4 regions of the Paenibacillus hamazuiensis genome follow, and region 3 is predicted to be linked to each of the others. Evidence: riboswitches for the same ligand, from Rfam matches in the RefSeq annotation. Region 3 holds a riboswitch; each other region holds the start of a gene.
What was found. A riboswitch is a leader RNA that binds a small molecule or an ion and turns the genes downstream of it on or off. The one in region 3 is predicted to bind cyclic di-GMP.
Positions count from the first base shown of each region.

Region 1: it holds a riboswitch for cyclic di-GMP, as region 3 does, so the genes downstream of both, MYS68_RS02520 (transglutaminase-like domain-containing protein) here and MYS68_RS17440 (methyl-accepting chemotaxis protein) in region 3, are expected to answer to the same signal.
Region 2: it holds a riboswitch for cyclic di-GMP, as region 3 does, so the genes downstream of both, MYS68_RS12490 (GTP cyclohydrolase II) here and MYS68_RS17440 (methyl-accepting chemotaxis protein) in region 3, are expected to answer to the same signal.
Region 4: it holds a riboswitch for cyclic di-GMP, as region 3 does, so the genes downstream of both, MYS68_RS33355 (EAL domain-containing protein) here and MYS68_RS17440 (methyl-accepting chemotaxis protein) in region 3, are expected to answer to the same signal.

Region 1 covers NZ_JALRMO010000001.1:622,232-625,760, reverse strand. The annotation lists gene MYS68_RS02525 (collagen binding domain-containing protein) at 1-935, opposite strand, end outside; gene MYS68_RS02520 (transglutaminase-like domain-containing protein) at 1,185-1,985, opposite strand; cyclic di-GMP riboswitch class I at 2,000-2,090, opposite strand; gene MYS68_RS02515 (class D sortase) at 2,178-2,876, opposite strand; gene MYS68_RS02510 (NAD(P)/FAD-dependent oxidoreductase) at 3,052-3,529, opposite strand, start outside.
Region 2 covers NZ_JALRMO010000001.1:2,852,339-2,855,867, forward strand. The annotation lists gene MYS68_RS12480 (extracellular solute-binding protein) at 1-393, opposite strand, end outside; gene MYS68_RS38835 (zinc ribbon domain-containing protein) at 509-880, opposite strand; gene MYS68_RS12490 (GTP cyclohydrolase II) at 902-1,657, opposite strand; cyclic di-GMP riboswitch class I at 1,880-1,975, opposite strand; gene MYS68_RS12495 (aminoglycoside phosphotransferase family protein) at 2,066-2,929, opposite strand; gene MYS68_RS12500 (hypothetical protein) at 3,055-3,529, opposite strand, start outside.
Region 3 covers NZ_JALRMO010000001.1:3,982,987-3,986,515, forward strand. The annotation lists gene MYS68_RS17440 (methyl-accepting chemotaxis protein) at 1-1,221, opposite strand, end outside; cyclic di-GMP riboswitch class I at 1,332-1,418, opposite strand; gene MYS68_RS17445 (ABC transporter ATP-binding protein) at 1,747-2,526, opposite strand; gene MYS68_RS17450 (aliphatic sulfonate ABC transporter substrate-binding protein) at 2,540-3,529, opposite strand, start outside.
Region 4 covers NZ_JALRMO010000001.1:7,548,299-7,551,827, forward strand. The annotation lists gene MYS68_RS33340 (Ger(x)C family spore germination protein) at 1-8, shown strand, start outside; gene MYS68_RS33345 (hypothetical protein) at 141-458, opposite strand; gene MYS68_RS33350 (helix-turn-helix domain-containing protein) at 644-988, shown strand; cyclic di-GMP riboswitch class I at 1,267-1,350, shown strand; gene MYS68_RS33355 (EAL domain-containing protein) at 1,428-2,144, shown strand; gene MYS68_RS33360 (hypothetical protein) at 2,190-2,543, shown strand; gene MYS68_RS33365 (GGDEF domain-containing protein) at 2,540-3,334, shown strand; gene MYS68_RS33370 (GerAB/ArcD/ProY family transporter) at 3,445-3,529, opposite strand, start outside.

The sequences.
Region 1 (3,529 bases), 3.4 Mb from region 3:
TGAACGTTAACGGTAGCCGTTGCACTCGCCGGCGTTTTGTTACTGCCTGCGAATGTTGCCGTATTGATAAACGAGACTTTATCCATATCGTTGATCGGCGTCGTAAACCGGATGCGGTATGCATTCTGCATAGGGTCGTCCTTAAAGCTGACTTTCAGCAAATTTCCGGTCGTATCCACCGTATAACGATCGGGTGTCACAGGCGCGCCTTGGCTTACCGTTCCGTCCAGATTCACATTCAATTGATAAACGGCCACTGTGACCGGCGCCGAAAGCCCGGCCGGAATCGGATCCGTTACCACCGCGTTTTGCACGGAATCCAGCATCTTGTTCACGTCGACGGACCAATTGATATTTTTGGCATTAAAGCCATCGGGTGCGCCGCTTTTATCTATCGTCGATACCGCGTTTGGCTTGAATCGAAGCGTAAACACCTGATCGCCGCCGTGGACCGGAATGACGATTGTCTGGGTGGTGCTTCCCGTTATTTGCTTAACGTCGAATTGCGTGTTGAAAGTGAGAATGCCATGAACGTAGGAATGCGATTCGATGTAGTCGTTAAAAGTCATCGCGACCCGATGATCGGCTGCAGTTACCTGAAACGTTCCGACATCGTCGTCATCGATTTTCAACAGACCTCCAAAATCGTTAAACAATAAAAATTGCTGCGGCAGCGAAAACGTAAATGTATCCCCCGCACGGTAGCCATGACCGTTTGGCAGCGACCACGCGTAGTCGAGCCGTACCTTGGAGCCCTGCTCGTAAACGTTGTCCGTTACTACCTGACCTTGGCTGTCGTAGACCGCCATCGTCACGCTGGTCAAAATGTTTTCCGGAATAGCCGAAGCTCGGGCCACAGCCAAGCCGAATCCGTTCAAAACTTGCATTAAAATCATAAGTGCGACCAGCATTGTGCTGATCTTTCTCTTTAGCATTTGCTTCTCAACGCCTCTCCTTCTCCTCTTCGTCCCATTTTTTTCTCGGTCTAGTTGCCTTATTTAAGATACCGATTGTTCCGGTCATGTCCGTTTTTCCATCCGTCCCCCTCCTTCTGCATAAAATTGGATTTTTAAGGCCCCTGTAGCATTCTAAAATATGGATCTGAACTTTTTCTAAACAACGCAAAAAAACCGCCTCGAAACAAAGGCGGGTATCGGTATTCGGGATGTTTGACAAGCGGCGTATCAATATATTTTGCTGACGGTATAATCCTTCGCATCTTTTACCAACGGAGTCTCTTGTCCGTTTTGCAGTCGGACGGCGTCATATGTAGTATCGATGGTGATCCACTCGCCGCTCTCTTTCAAAAAAACTTGATTCCAAGCGTGGTATGTATCGGGCGCTTCGTTGGCATACCCCATAACGAGACGGGTCGGAATGTCGACACTTCTCGCCATTGCGGCAAAAGTTGCCGCAAAATCGTAACAAATACCTTTCGAAGCATCGTAAATTTCGTCGAGCTGAGGGAGATAACCGGCATCCACGCCGCTCGCTTTCTCGTAATCATATGTAAAATGCTTGGTAATATAAGCATAGATTGCGGCAACTTTGTCTTTGTCCGACCCGCCGCCGGCAGTTAATGCCTTGGCTTCGACGACCGGTTTCGATTCCGGCTTCCAATCGATCATCGGGATAGATTGTAAAAATACGGCATTTTCGTTATCCAGCTTTAAATCCAAGCTTTCCTGCGCGATGACTTTATATTTGCTGCCTTCCGCCGCCTCCGCAATCAGAACGCTGTAGCTGCCGTTTCCAAGCTGCAGCGGATAACGTCCGCCTTTGACCAGCGCATAATCATATTTAACGCTCCCTTTGGCAATGCGGACTATCGCTTTCGCGTCTTTATTGTCGGGATAGTTCACCGTAATGATTCCTTGACCCAGAGAGCTTTTGTCGATGACCGCCGAAGCGGCTTCTATGCCTTGCGGCGCAGCGATCAGTAAGAACAACGCCGACAACACGGTTACGAGAGCCCTGGAAAGCATAAAAAAACTCTCCTTTCGGTAACTGGCTGCCATCACAGCACGAATGCTGCGGAAGGCCCTGTAGCTTTGCGTCTTTGGCTTTCGCCAAATTTGCCTTTATCGGTGGAAAGAACCGAAATCATATATGAATGATGAAGAAACTTGTCTTATTTTGTAATGTACCACATATTCAAAGCTTTGACCAGAAAAAAATTATTTCCCGTCTTCAATCAATTTTCCTTTGACCGCAATTCGGTGGGTCGGGTTTTCCATAGGGTGGCAGGTGATCAAGGTAATCTCCCGGTCTTTGCCGTTTCCTTTCAACACCCAAACCTCCTTCGGCAAAACGTACAGTTTTTCTTCAACTTTGTAACGGTAATTGCGGCCGCCTGCGTCCACCTCGACGATATCTCCCGCCTCGACCTCGTCCAATCTGTTGAAGTTTTTTCCGTAGGTCAGATTCCTGTGCCCGGCGATCGCATAGTTGCCGACAGCTCCCGGTCTTCCGGTATTCTCGATGCTGGCAACGGAGATTTTCATATTTTTTGCCGTCGCCCCTTTGAGGATCGGCAGCTTCAAATTAATCTTGTCTATGACCAGAACGCCCTCCACGTTTTCGTCCGCAACCGGGGTTTGAACCGGAATCGGAGCTGCAGGTTGTTCCGCGCGCAAAGGCATAAGCGGAGCGCCGGAGAGCAAGCGTTCTTCGGGCACGGGCGCAGCGGAGACATCGGGCGCCGGCCCCGTCTCCGGCTCCGTTCGATCGAGAAGCAGCAGGTTACTTTCCCACTGCGCCAAAATTTTTTGCTGCAGGTAGCTCTCATAGCGGTCGTTCACCGTAGGATAAGCGAGCAGACCGATGCCAAGGATCATGCATGCGGCCGGAATCATTTTCTTTATCGTTGCACGCAACCTGCCTCTACCTCTCATGCTCTAATTTGTTTCGGTATTATTCGTTCCATTCCCTTTTGCGGGCCGGACCTCCGTTTTCTACCGGAAGCGAAAAACCCGGGATCTTCACTTTTTTCATAGTGTCGTCTCCCGGGTCCAAAAATAAGCATTCAATTCCGTCTTGTTGCGAACAGGTTTAATAAGCGAGCGAGAACAGCCCGTTGATGTGCGACAAATACCGCACGTTGCTCGCTTCCTTCATCAGCGATGCCGGCGTGCCTTTCAGGCGCAGCTGGCTCCCGCCGATCGTGCCGATCGCGTCCTTGCGTCCAAGGCTGGCGAGCGTTCCCGAGAATACCGGCTTAAACTCCTTCAAAGGCAGCCCTTTGAATTCGGCGTACAGGTTGTAGCCGACGGTTTCGCCCATCTGCCATGCGATCTGCGCGCTTGGCGGATACGGGCGGCCTTCCGGACTCATCACGACGGCGCTGTCGCCGGCCAGGAAAACATCCGGATGCGAGGTCGACTTCAGGCCTGCCGTCACGGTGGCGCGGCCGCGGTTGTTCTCGATGCCGGAAGCGGCTACCACGCTGTTGCCCGTGACGCCGCCGGTCCATACGAGCGTGTTCGTCTCGATCGACGTGCCGTCCTTCAAAATGACATTGCGGCCCTGC
Region 2 (3,529 bases), 1.1 Mb from region 3:
TTTGATCAGATCGGTGTGGTCCATTTGAAGCTTGTAGTTCGGAAATTGCGGCAAAAAGGCGATGGACAGCAGCATAATATCGATATCATTGCCCGATGTTATCACACCGTCGATCCCGACGTTTTTATCGTAAGGAATAAACTTCGGCGTAACGTTAGGAAACTTCGCTTTTATCGCATCGCCCATCAACTTGTTGAATTCGTCTTCGGTTGTCGCATTATTCGGACGGTAAAAGGTGATTGTGACAGGCTCGTTGCTTGAAGCCAAATCCTTCACATCCCCCGACTTCACCCCCTGATCCCCTTGAGAAACGCCGCCTCCACCCCCGCAGCCGGCCAAAGAAACCGCAGCAGCGACGGACAGCGACCAAGAAACCGTCTTCCGCCATGACATGACATTTCCCTCCCCTTCTTCGTAAAAGCGCTTTCAACATATTGTACCAAGGGAGGGCGGCGGTTTCGTTAGCGGATATTAAGAAATTGTTGTCTATTCTTCATTTCCTCGCCTATCATCCGAATAAAAGGTCCATGATCGTTCCCAACCTTCCCGATGTATGTCCTCTCAGCACATCGGGATTATACACCTCGACAAAACCGCAATTCGTACAAGACACAAATAAAAAATGGTTATACTCAATATCAAAAATTTTGCTCAACCCTGTTCCGCTCATGGAAACTTCTTTGGTTAAACATTCATTGTGGTTGCATTTCGAGCACCGGAACTTGTTCATGATGATTTCTTCGATGCTGGCATGCATAATTGCCTGATCGACAGAATTCGTTTTTGGTTGAACATGTTCGGGCAAAACCTCGTGTTTGCACTCCGGACAAATATTATCGACGAGTTCGACTTCGCAAGAGAACCACGGGCATTGAATCATAAGCCGTCCCTCCGTTTTGGATTATCCTCGCTCGATATTTTGAATCATCATTCCGGTGGTTAAATGGCCGGATTTTGCGATTTTCGTCGCCAAATAGCGAACGTTATGCTTGGATATACTGCCCCATATCGAAATATGACGATCGGTCGACAAGCCCTGCTCCCGCAGCGATTCCAATTTTTTCGGATTGTTTGTGATCAAAGTGACCGGCTTTGAACGTAACCCCCGAAGCACGCGGATGGCTTCGTCATAAGAACGTTGATCGTCCGCAAAGCCGAGACCGTGATTCGCTTCCACTGTATCGAAGCCTTCTTCCTGCAGCAAGTATGCCAGTGATTTGGCAAAAAGCCCGATTCCGCGTCCCTCGTGGTCGGCTAAATAAAAAAGAGCGCCGCTGCCATTGTCCGCGATCATACGCAGGGCGCGCTGCAGCTGGTAACCGCAGTCGCAGCGCTTGCTCCCGAAAATGTCCCCCGTATGGCAAATGCTGTGCATCCGGACAAGCGCCTGCTGCGAATGGGAGAAATCTCCGAAAACAAGCACGGAGGATTGCTGAAATGAAGCAAGCTCCGCCTTCGGCAGCATGTCGAGCAGGTCTTCCTTTTGCACATCGGTTTTTTCCGTGTTTAACCAAGTGTACCATTGAAAGGTGATTTCCCTATCTTCGAGCTGAACGGGAAGCTGAACCGGACCGACCAAAGCGATATCCGAAGCTCCCGGCTGCGTTAAAATGGTCATCTTGTCCGCCAGCATTTCTCTGACTAGGCTTGTTTGCATCAACGTTCCGCTCCTTGTATAAGATGGCTGCTGTTTGCTTCCGCAAAATCGTGACGGACCCGTTTCACTATGTGCTGACCCATGCTCTTAAAACAAAAAAACTTTGCGATCAACGATATTTGCGACAAAAAAATCCCCGCCATCGTTGCCGACGACAGGGATGGAGATATAAAACATCACGAAGAGACCGCAGAGACGGTCCTTCCGGGATTCTCCAAACGATACGGCAACTGGCTGGCATCGGACTGCAGCACCTGCAATCCCTTAGCCCCTGTAGCTTTGCGTCGCTAATTTTCACTAGCTTTGCCTGTTCGATTTCTCCAAAACACAAACTAAATATAAACTACAATACCTGAAATTACAAGGGTCATCCCCAAAATTCATCCAATATTTACTTGGAAGCCAGAGTCACAATCCAAGAAAGCTTTCATTCAAGTAGATGTTTTTTTTCAACATGTTTCTTACTCTTGCCGCGGTTTCTTTTCCTTTGATCAGATTAAACATTCTGTGCAGCAAGACCCATCTCAGACAAGCCATTGCTTCGAATAATTCCAGTTCATCCGCTTCATATCGAGTTGCCGCCAACAGGGCCGAACGGTAAATCGAGCCGTTTCTTTCACTCACAAACACGGTGATCAAAACGATCGACCAAGCCAGATCGTACCTCGGATCGCCCATTTGTCCATTCGTCCAGTCAATTACGGTATACCTTCCTGCGGTTTCCAAAATATTGCCTAAATTAAAATCTCCATGAATCAATTTATCCTGTTTCATTTGGCTTTGCTTAACGAGTTGAAGGAGCAAGGGATGTATATCTTTATGTTCTTCCACTCGCGGATAAAAATAAGTTACAAAGTCGTATTTTCGAACGATGCTTTCGTCCAAATCTTCAAGCGGGAACTTGTGAATGCCGGTCAATATTTTCGCAATTTGAGCAAATAACGACTTGTTCACTTTCCTTACTGGTTCGCCGTCAAAACTTGTTAACAATACCTGGTTATTATTGTTATCCAGTCCCCACCCCAAAGGTTCCGATACCGATAACCCCCGGTCAAATAATGCCTGCAGCAGCTTGTACTGATTCTCGATACTGGGCTTCGATGACCGGTTCCATACTTTGAGCACATAGTCGGCTCCTTTTAGACGAATTCTTGTCACTTCAGCCTCGAGGCCGGGAGCCAAAGGGATTGCTTCAATTGAGTCGCTTGACGAGAGCAGCACATCAACAACCCGGCTTTTTTCTTTCCAACGGATGCCGCTGATCGGGTTCATGGCACAAAATCCACCTCAATCTTTCCTTCTGCTATCATTGATTAGAATGTCTAGTCTTTCTATGATTCTTTCGTCGTTTTGAAGTTTTTTCCTTAGTTTGTAATCGATGCTGCTCAGTCCAAAAATCATAATTGAAAAACGTCATAATCTTCCGGTAATTTTGAAGCGGAAGGCTTATTTTTACAGGCATTAATAATTTCCAGCTTTAGCTTAAGATCGTACATTTCATTACATTTCTCAATAATTTCTTTTAATGGTTCAACGAAAGCCATTTCCGATTCCAGATATATAACTACCATGTATACAGCCACTTTTATTTGTTCAGAAATCATATATTGGCATAGCTGCTTTTCAATCCCGTGCTTTAACTTTTTATTTCTTGCCAGCTTCACTTCGATCAATAATCTTTCATTCGATCCCCTGCTTAATTTAAAATCTACAGGTCCTCTTCCTGTGTTTGCTTCACGAGATATATTAATATTATTTAAACTAAAAAAAACAAAGGAAATACCAAAAAACAGGTTTTGAACCGACGCTTCATCCCTTGGTTCCTGCTCGTTATCCCAAAGTAATTTGTAAATACCACGATTCATAATCGAG
Region 3 (3,529 bases):
CTCCGAGCCGCCGACCACATTATCGAGGGAGATGCCGATTTGCTTGGAAGACTCGACGTTTTGCGCCGAAATCGCCGTTAACTCCTCGGAGGAAGCGGCGAGATGCTCCGACGTTTGGTTGACCTGCCTGATCATCGCGCTGATGGAATCGAACATCACGTTCACGCTTTCCGATATTTGTCCGATCTCATCCCGCGTTCTTACGCCAAGCCGGGATGTCAAGTCACCCTCGGCGGCTTGACGGAGCGCGCCAGAAATAACAAGCAGCGGCTTGGAAACCTGCCGGCCCGCGATCAAAGAAACGAGCACGACCAAAATGCAGGCGACCACCAAAATGACAACGCAAATTTTCAAAAATTGGTCCCTGGCGGCATACACTTCCTGACTGTCCTGAGTCACCATCACTTTCCAACCGGTAGTAGGAACGGTGCTGTAGGCCGCCAATTTGTGCTTGCCTTCGGAGTTTACAAAATCGACCGTGCCGACGTCGTTTTGAAAAACCGTATCTTTAAACTGCTGAACTTGCTCGGGACTGAAGAAATCGTCCATTTTTTTGCCGTAATGGTCTTCTTTGGGATGGGAGATGAACGTTCCGGATTCCGACCACAAATACCCGAGTCCGGTATTGCCTATCTTGATCTGGTTGGTCAAGTTGCCCAGTATGGTGGGATTCAAGACGCAGTTGATCGTGCCCAGAAAATTATCGCCGTCCAGCAATGGAACGGACACGACAATGATGTATTTTCCCGTCTTCTGATTGATGAGCATATCGCTGATGGCCGGCTTCTTTGTAGACTTGGCTTTGATGTAATATTCTCTTTCCGCCACATTCGACGTTTGCCCCGACCAGTTCGTGCTGTTGGCGTCTTTATCGACATAAGCGTAATACTCGACCTCCTGGTCCACTTCGCCGATTTGTTTGAGCACGGATAAAATGTGATTTTTGTCCCCCGCTTTAAATTCCGGATGAGCCTTCATAATATTTTGAACGACGTTGATTTTATTCTGAATCCAATAGTCCACGTATCTGGATGTATCCTGCGCCACTTTGATCTCCTTGTCGTTGGCCTCCAGCGTCGTGGCCGAATTGGAAAGCTTCGTCAAAATCAGCGTGGTGATCAGCAGAGGCACAAGGGACAGCAATAAACAGCCGACGACCAGCTTGGCTTTAATGGAATTTTTCAAGCCCCACATCGTTCCCCACTTCAGTTTTTCTCTCATCTCTCTAATCCTCCTATCAAAGTGTGCATGACTATCTATCAGTGAAAACTATTTTCAAAAAAGAACAAAAAAATCCACCCTGACAAAGGATGGATTTCCCTATTCCCTTGTTCGGTAACCCGGCTGCCGTAGAAATAAATTTCCTTAGGCCCGTGGCTTTGCGTCCTCACCTTTCGGGGAGTTTGCCGTTATCGCAAGATAGATAATATGCAGTTTCTTTTTCTTAAACTATATTACGACAAAGCCGTCGAATTTACAACAATATTCAACAAAGTTAAATATTAACTTTCTGAAAACAAGGTCTTTTTTACCAGATACGAAAAAAATACTACGACATTTTTCATAGAAGTTCAATGCAAATTTTTCCCAATTGCTATATTACAGGAAGAAATCGCTCTCCGGACACATCTGCGCAAGCGCGATTCATATACGCAAAAAATACCCGCACTTCCGTTTGGCGAAAGATGCGGGTATTCGTTATGATTGGAACTCAAATGTGAATATGTCGTGCTTTCGCGCGGACGCCTATATCCCGGAGCTGTCCACCAGCTCCAGCTCCTCCACCCGCTCGAACTCGCCGAGCACCTTGTGGCGGAATTCCTGAAACGATACGCTGGCTCTTTTACGCGGATACGGCAGGTCGATCGGGATGATCGTGCGGATTGAGCCCGGTCGCGATTTCATGACGACAACCCGGTTCGCGAGAAACACCGCTTCGTCGATATCGTGCGTGACGAGAATCATCGTCGTTCCGTTTTCCCGCCATATATCGAGCAGAGCTTCCTGCATGTGGGCCCTGGTGAACGCATCCAATGCTCCGAACGGCTCGTCGAGCAGCAGCACCTTGGGCCTGCGCAGCAGCGCCCTGGCGATCGCCACGCGCTGCGCCATGCCTCCCGACAGCTCGCGCGGGTACGCTTTTTCGAAGCCCTGCAGCTTGACAAGCTCAATCAGCTCGTTTACGCGGCTGCGTACCCCGGGATCGCTCAGCGGCAAATCGGCGGCGATGTTTTTCTCCACCGTCAGCCATGGGAACAGCCGGTGCTCCTGAAAAATAAACCCTTTATCGATGCCGGGAGCCTTCACCGGACTGCCGCCGAGCTCGACCAGCCCGTCGTGTTTCGTATCCAGCCCGGCGATGATTTTCAGCAAGGTGCTTTTGCCGCAGCCGCTCGGCCCGATGATCGTAATGAATTCCCCCTGCTTCACATGAAGCTGAATCTGATCCAGCACCCGGATCGCCCCTTGCGGGCCGGCGAACGACTTGTTCAAACGTTCGATTTTGAGCTGCGCTTCCTTACTCATCCGAATCCCCTCCTTATTTTTGCGTACCTAACTCCTTCAGCGCCTGCTCGACATACTTGTTTTCAATAACCTTGGACGTATCGAGCTTTTTGTTGATCGCTCCGACGGAGTACAGGAAATCGGCCTGTTCCTGATGTGCTTTGGCATACTCGGGCGTTGCCGGCGAGAGGATCGGGCTGGAGTTTTTCAGCACCTGGTCGACGATCGCGCGGTCCAGCTTCTGCGACTTGGACAGCTCCTCGGCCACCTCGTCGAAATGTCCCGTATAATATTTGCGCGCCTCCTCGTAAGCTTTCAGGAACACGACGGCAAGATCGGGATGATCCTGCAAAAACTTCGTTCTGGCGATCAGGAAGCTTGGCGCGTTGATGTTCAGATCTTGCCCCGATACCAATATTTTCGCTCCGGTTTGAAACACCGCCGTCGTGGCGTAAGGCTCCCATATCGACCAGGCGTCGACGGCTCCGGAATCCAGTGCCGGTCTCGCTTCGTCCGGCTGCAGCTGGATTTCCTTCACATCGCTGCCCTTCAGGCCGGCACGGTCGATCGCCATGTATAAGAAGTTGTAGGCGCTGCTGCCTTTGGCGACGGCGATTTTTTTGCCTTTTAAATCTTTCAGCTCCTTGATCGGGCTGTTTTTCGGAATGACGATAAAATTGCCGGTTTTCCCGTCCGAAGTGACCGCGATCGCTTTAAAATCGACGCCGCCCGTCTGTGCGGAAACGACCGGCGTTCCGCCGACGGCGCCGAAATCGATCCGGCCCGCGGCGATCGCCTCAAAATGCGGAGGTCCGCTGGCAAATTCGGTCCATTTGACTTCCGCGCCTGCTTTGGCGAACGCCTTCTCGAAATAGCCCTTTTCCCGGGCATACGGGAAAATGCCCGTCTTGCCTTGTACGCCGATGTTGACGACGACCTTCTCCTTGGCCGCTCCGGATGCCGGCTGCGCTCCTCCGGAAGCTGCGGCGTTCGAAGAGCCGGCGTTTTGCGCGGTGCCGCAGCC
Region 4 (3,529 bases), 3.6 Mb from region 3:
AAGCCTAGATGTTGAAAATTCCGATTTTCAAATGATGGATTCGCGGCGCGATTGATACATCCGATCAATCGCGCTTCCACGTCGGCAGCAATGCCGTAACCATTTTACATCCATCAAGCTTTCTCTCTGAAGACAACCTCCTATTCCATTTCGGACAATTTCGTATCGGATTCCATCCATAGCAGTTCCTTGAACAAAAAAGCAACAAACTCTTCTTCAAGTCCCATGTTCCAAGCTGTCGCTATACATTCGAGCAGTTGCTCCTTGCTAAGCAGCCTCGTGGCAACCCTCCCCCTTATTTCTCGCATTCCATTCTCAGTCTGTTGACTTACGTTTTCCAATAGTCGAGTCATTCTTGTAATCTCCTTGGAAAGCTGGACCACTTGATTATGGCTCAAGCCGATTTCCTGCCGCTTCCCATACAATACGGTCTGCGCAGCGATCATGAAATGATGCATGACTTCTGACTCCTTTTTATCGAATATTGGCTTAAAGGAATTTGTGACAAAATAAACTCCGTGGAAAATTATATCGCAAAGATTTTCAAGGTACAATCAATTGAATAGACTGTAGTTTAAGAGTACTCCATCCCTCCGACTGCTTTGACTACACTTTACTATAGAGAGGGGTTGTGAGGGACATTATGTCTACCTTTGCACAAATAGTCGGAGCAAAAATTCGCTTATACCGCTTGGAGCAAAATTTGACTCAGGAAAAACTAGCCGAATCGATCGGCATGGCCGCGACATATCTTGGTCAGATTGAACGCGGCGAAAAAAACGTCAAACTTCAAACGATTGAAAAAATTGCTTTGGCATTACATATGAGCGTATACGATTTATTCAGCGACGAGAAAGAGTCCTATCTGCAACAAAAAAGATGGTTATGGGCCAGCATTCTCTTATTGCTCAAACACAACGATGCCAAACAGCGACAAGCGTATCGTATTTTACGGGAACTGTTGGAACCGGCAACCGAAGATTCGTAAAAAGTGATTCAAGCTATGAAAAAAGCAAGCGGTTGGGACGATCTGAACCAACCGCTTGCTGCTTATTTACCGCGATTCTCTATGTTAAATGGCAAGTCTTTACCGATTTTTTGGATAAATACGGTTTCTTAGGAACACCCGTTTGGAAGGAGTTGGCGCTTTTTGCGCGAATTATTGGGTATAAAGAAGGATTTTGTCGTAAATGATCTAACTTCATTCAAAAGGGGGAGGTTCTATTCGTAGGTCCTCAGGCTGATCCCTTTCTTTCAGGATCATAAAAAACGAAACGGCAAACCCATTGAAAAATGGGGGCGCAAAACTTCAGGCCTAAGGATGATATCTATGGTAGCTGGGTTGCCGAAATGATGCTTCCGAGCTCAAAGCTGCCCCAGATCGGGGTGGCTTCTTATTTTGATTCTCAGCAAAGGGAGTAGCCTCGATGCCGAATATTGAACAATTAATAGTACAAAACGATTTTTATCATGTGTTCCAGCCCATCTTGGGGTTTCCCGAAAAGAGAATCCTTGGTTACGAGGCCCTCATTCGCAGTAACTCCAACATGAATCCGGATCTTTTATTTCAGCGCGCCATGGAGCAGAACAAGTTGTTCGAAGTCGATTCTTTTTCAATTTTCCAGGCGATTTCAGCCTACTTTGAATTTCCGGGCTCACGTGAACATAACCTGTTGTTTATTAACATATTCCCTTCAACTTTGGTCTCGCCTTTATTTATCGACTTACTCGACTCCCTTGCCGAGCGATTCGAGCTATATAGAAACCAAATCGTATTTGAGATTAACGAGTCCATTTATGAGGGCCTCTTATGGAAAAGCGCTTCTTTCAGAGATGCCATCCGATTGCTGCGTGAACTGAATTTCCTGATAGCCCTGGACGATGTAGGAGATGGAACAACTTCTTTTCGAAATATTGTGGACGTCTCGCCTGATTTTATCAAAATCGACCGATTCTTTGCTTCTGACTTGAGTACATCCAGGAAAAAACAAAAAGTTGTCGCACTGTTTGCCGAGTACTGCAATAACGAGGCCAATCTGATCCTGGAAGGAATCGAAAAAGAAGAGGATTTGGATACCGCGCTGTCTTTGGGTATCAAGATGGGACAAGGCTATTTATTCGGAAAACCGAATCGGTTAACGTAAACGGTTGAACGTGAAGTCTCACCCGAACACGAAGGAGTAATCAGGATGCAGGATAAACTGAACTATTTCCGCAAAGCAACGCTCTCTTTAAAAATTTCAGAGTTTGAAGTTCCGCCCATGCAGGATTTGTTGATCATCGGAAAAAAAGCCCCGATCGGGCCGGAAGCGGTAAAGCGAATGGCGCAGGCGCTATCGCCGGAACAATTTACAATCGTTAAACTGGAGCACGCCAAAATTGAAGCGGTCTTGATTCGGAACTCCCTTCTTCAAATGTTGGACGAACGTTTGCTGATGCAAATCATAATGGAAGAAGCGGACCGGTTGATCAGCGACAACATGGTGCTTCGTTCCGAACTGAAAATTTCGGTATCGGTTCAGCGGGAGGTGGAGTTACAATGAAGGTGGCGGAATTCATGTCATCCCCCGTCTATACGGTTTCAACTGAAAGAAGCGTCCAGCATGTGTCGGATGTAATGAATGAACTTGAAATCGGTTCGTTGGCCGTCACAGATCATGGGACAATCGTAGGAATTATTACGTCGCGGGACATCCGCTCTTCCCACCCCAATCGGATTGCAGCCGACGCAATGACCCCAAGCCCGATCAGCATTTCGCCTGACCAATTTGCTTGGGAAGCGTTGGAATTGATGGAGCGGCATCGCATTGAACGACTTCTTGTCGTCCATGAAGATCGGGTACTCGGGATCGTGACCCGCGAGAAGCTTCAAATCAAACTGAACCAGCTCGTTGACCCTCTAACGGGACTGTACCGCGCACCTTATATCCAACATATCGGCGAACATTTTCTGAACCGTCGCCAACATTTCCGTTTGCTCTTTATTGATCTCAATAATTTCGGTGAAATCAACAAATTGCACGGGCATCCGGTAGGGGACGATTTTCTTGTCGAGTTCTCCAATCGCTTGCGTGCATTAACGAGCGAACAGGATTACGTATGCAGGTACGCAGGGGATGAGTTTGTTGTGATTACATGCCGGAATGAGCACGAGGCCTTGCAATTAGAAACTGCCCTGTCCCAACCCGTCGTCATTCATAACGTTACATTATCCGCATCGGTGGGAATCATAAACGGCTATCTCGTACCTGACTTTTTTTCGCTGCCTTTTCGAGAATTGATCAGCAGAGCCAGTCTTCTATCCACTTCTTTGAAGCAAAAATCTCTTGCATGATAGAAAACTCGACTTTTTGCTAAACTTGGGAGCGTAAAAAGCGTCAAGCATTCTGACACGCTTCCTCAGCGTGAACAGAAGGTTGGCGCTATTATTTTATTATGGATGGTTCAATCCTGTATATTTTTCTTCTCCCAAAGTCTTCTGAACCAGGCCAAACCGAGCAACGCCGCGGGAATGCAAACCAATACCGTC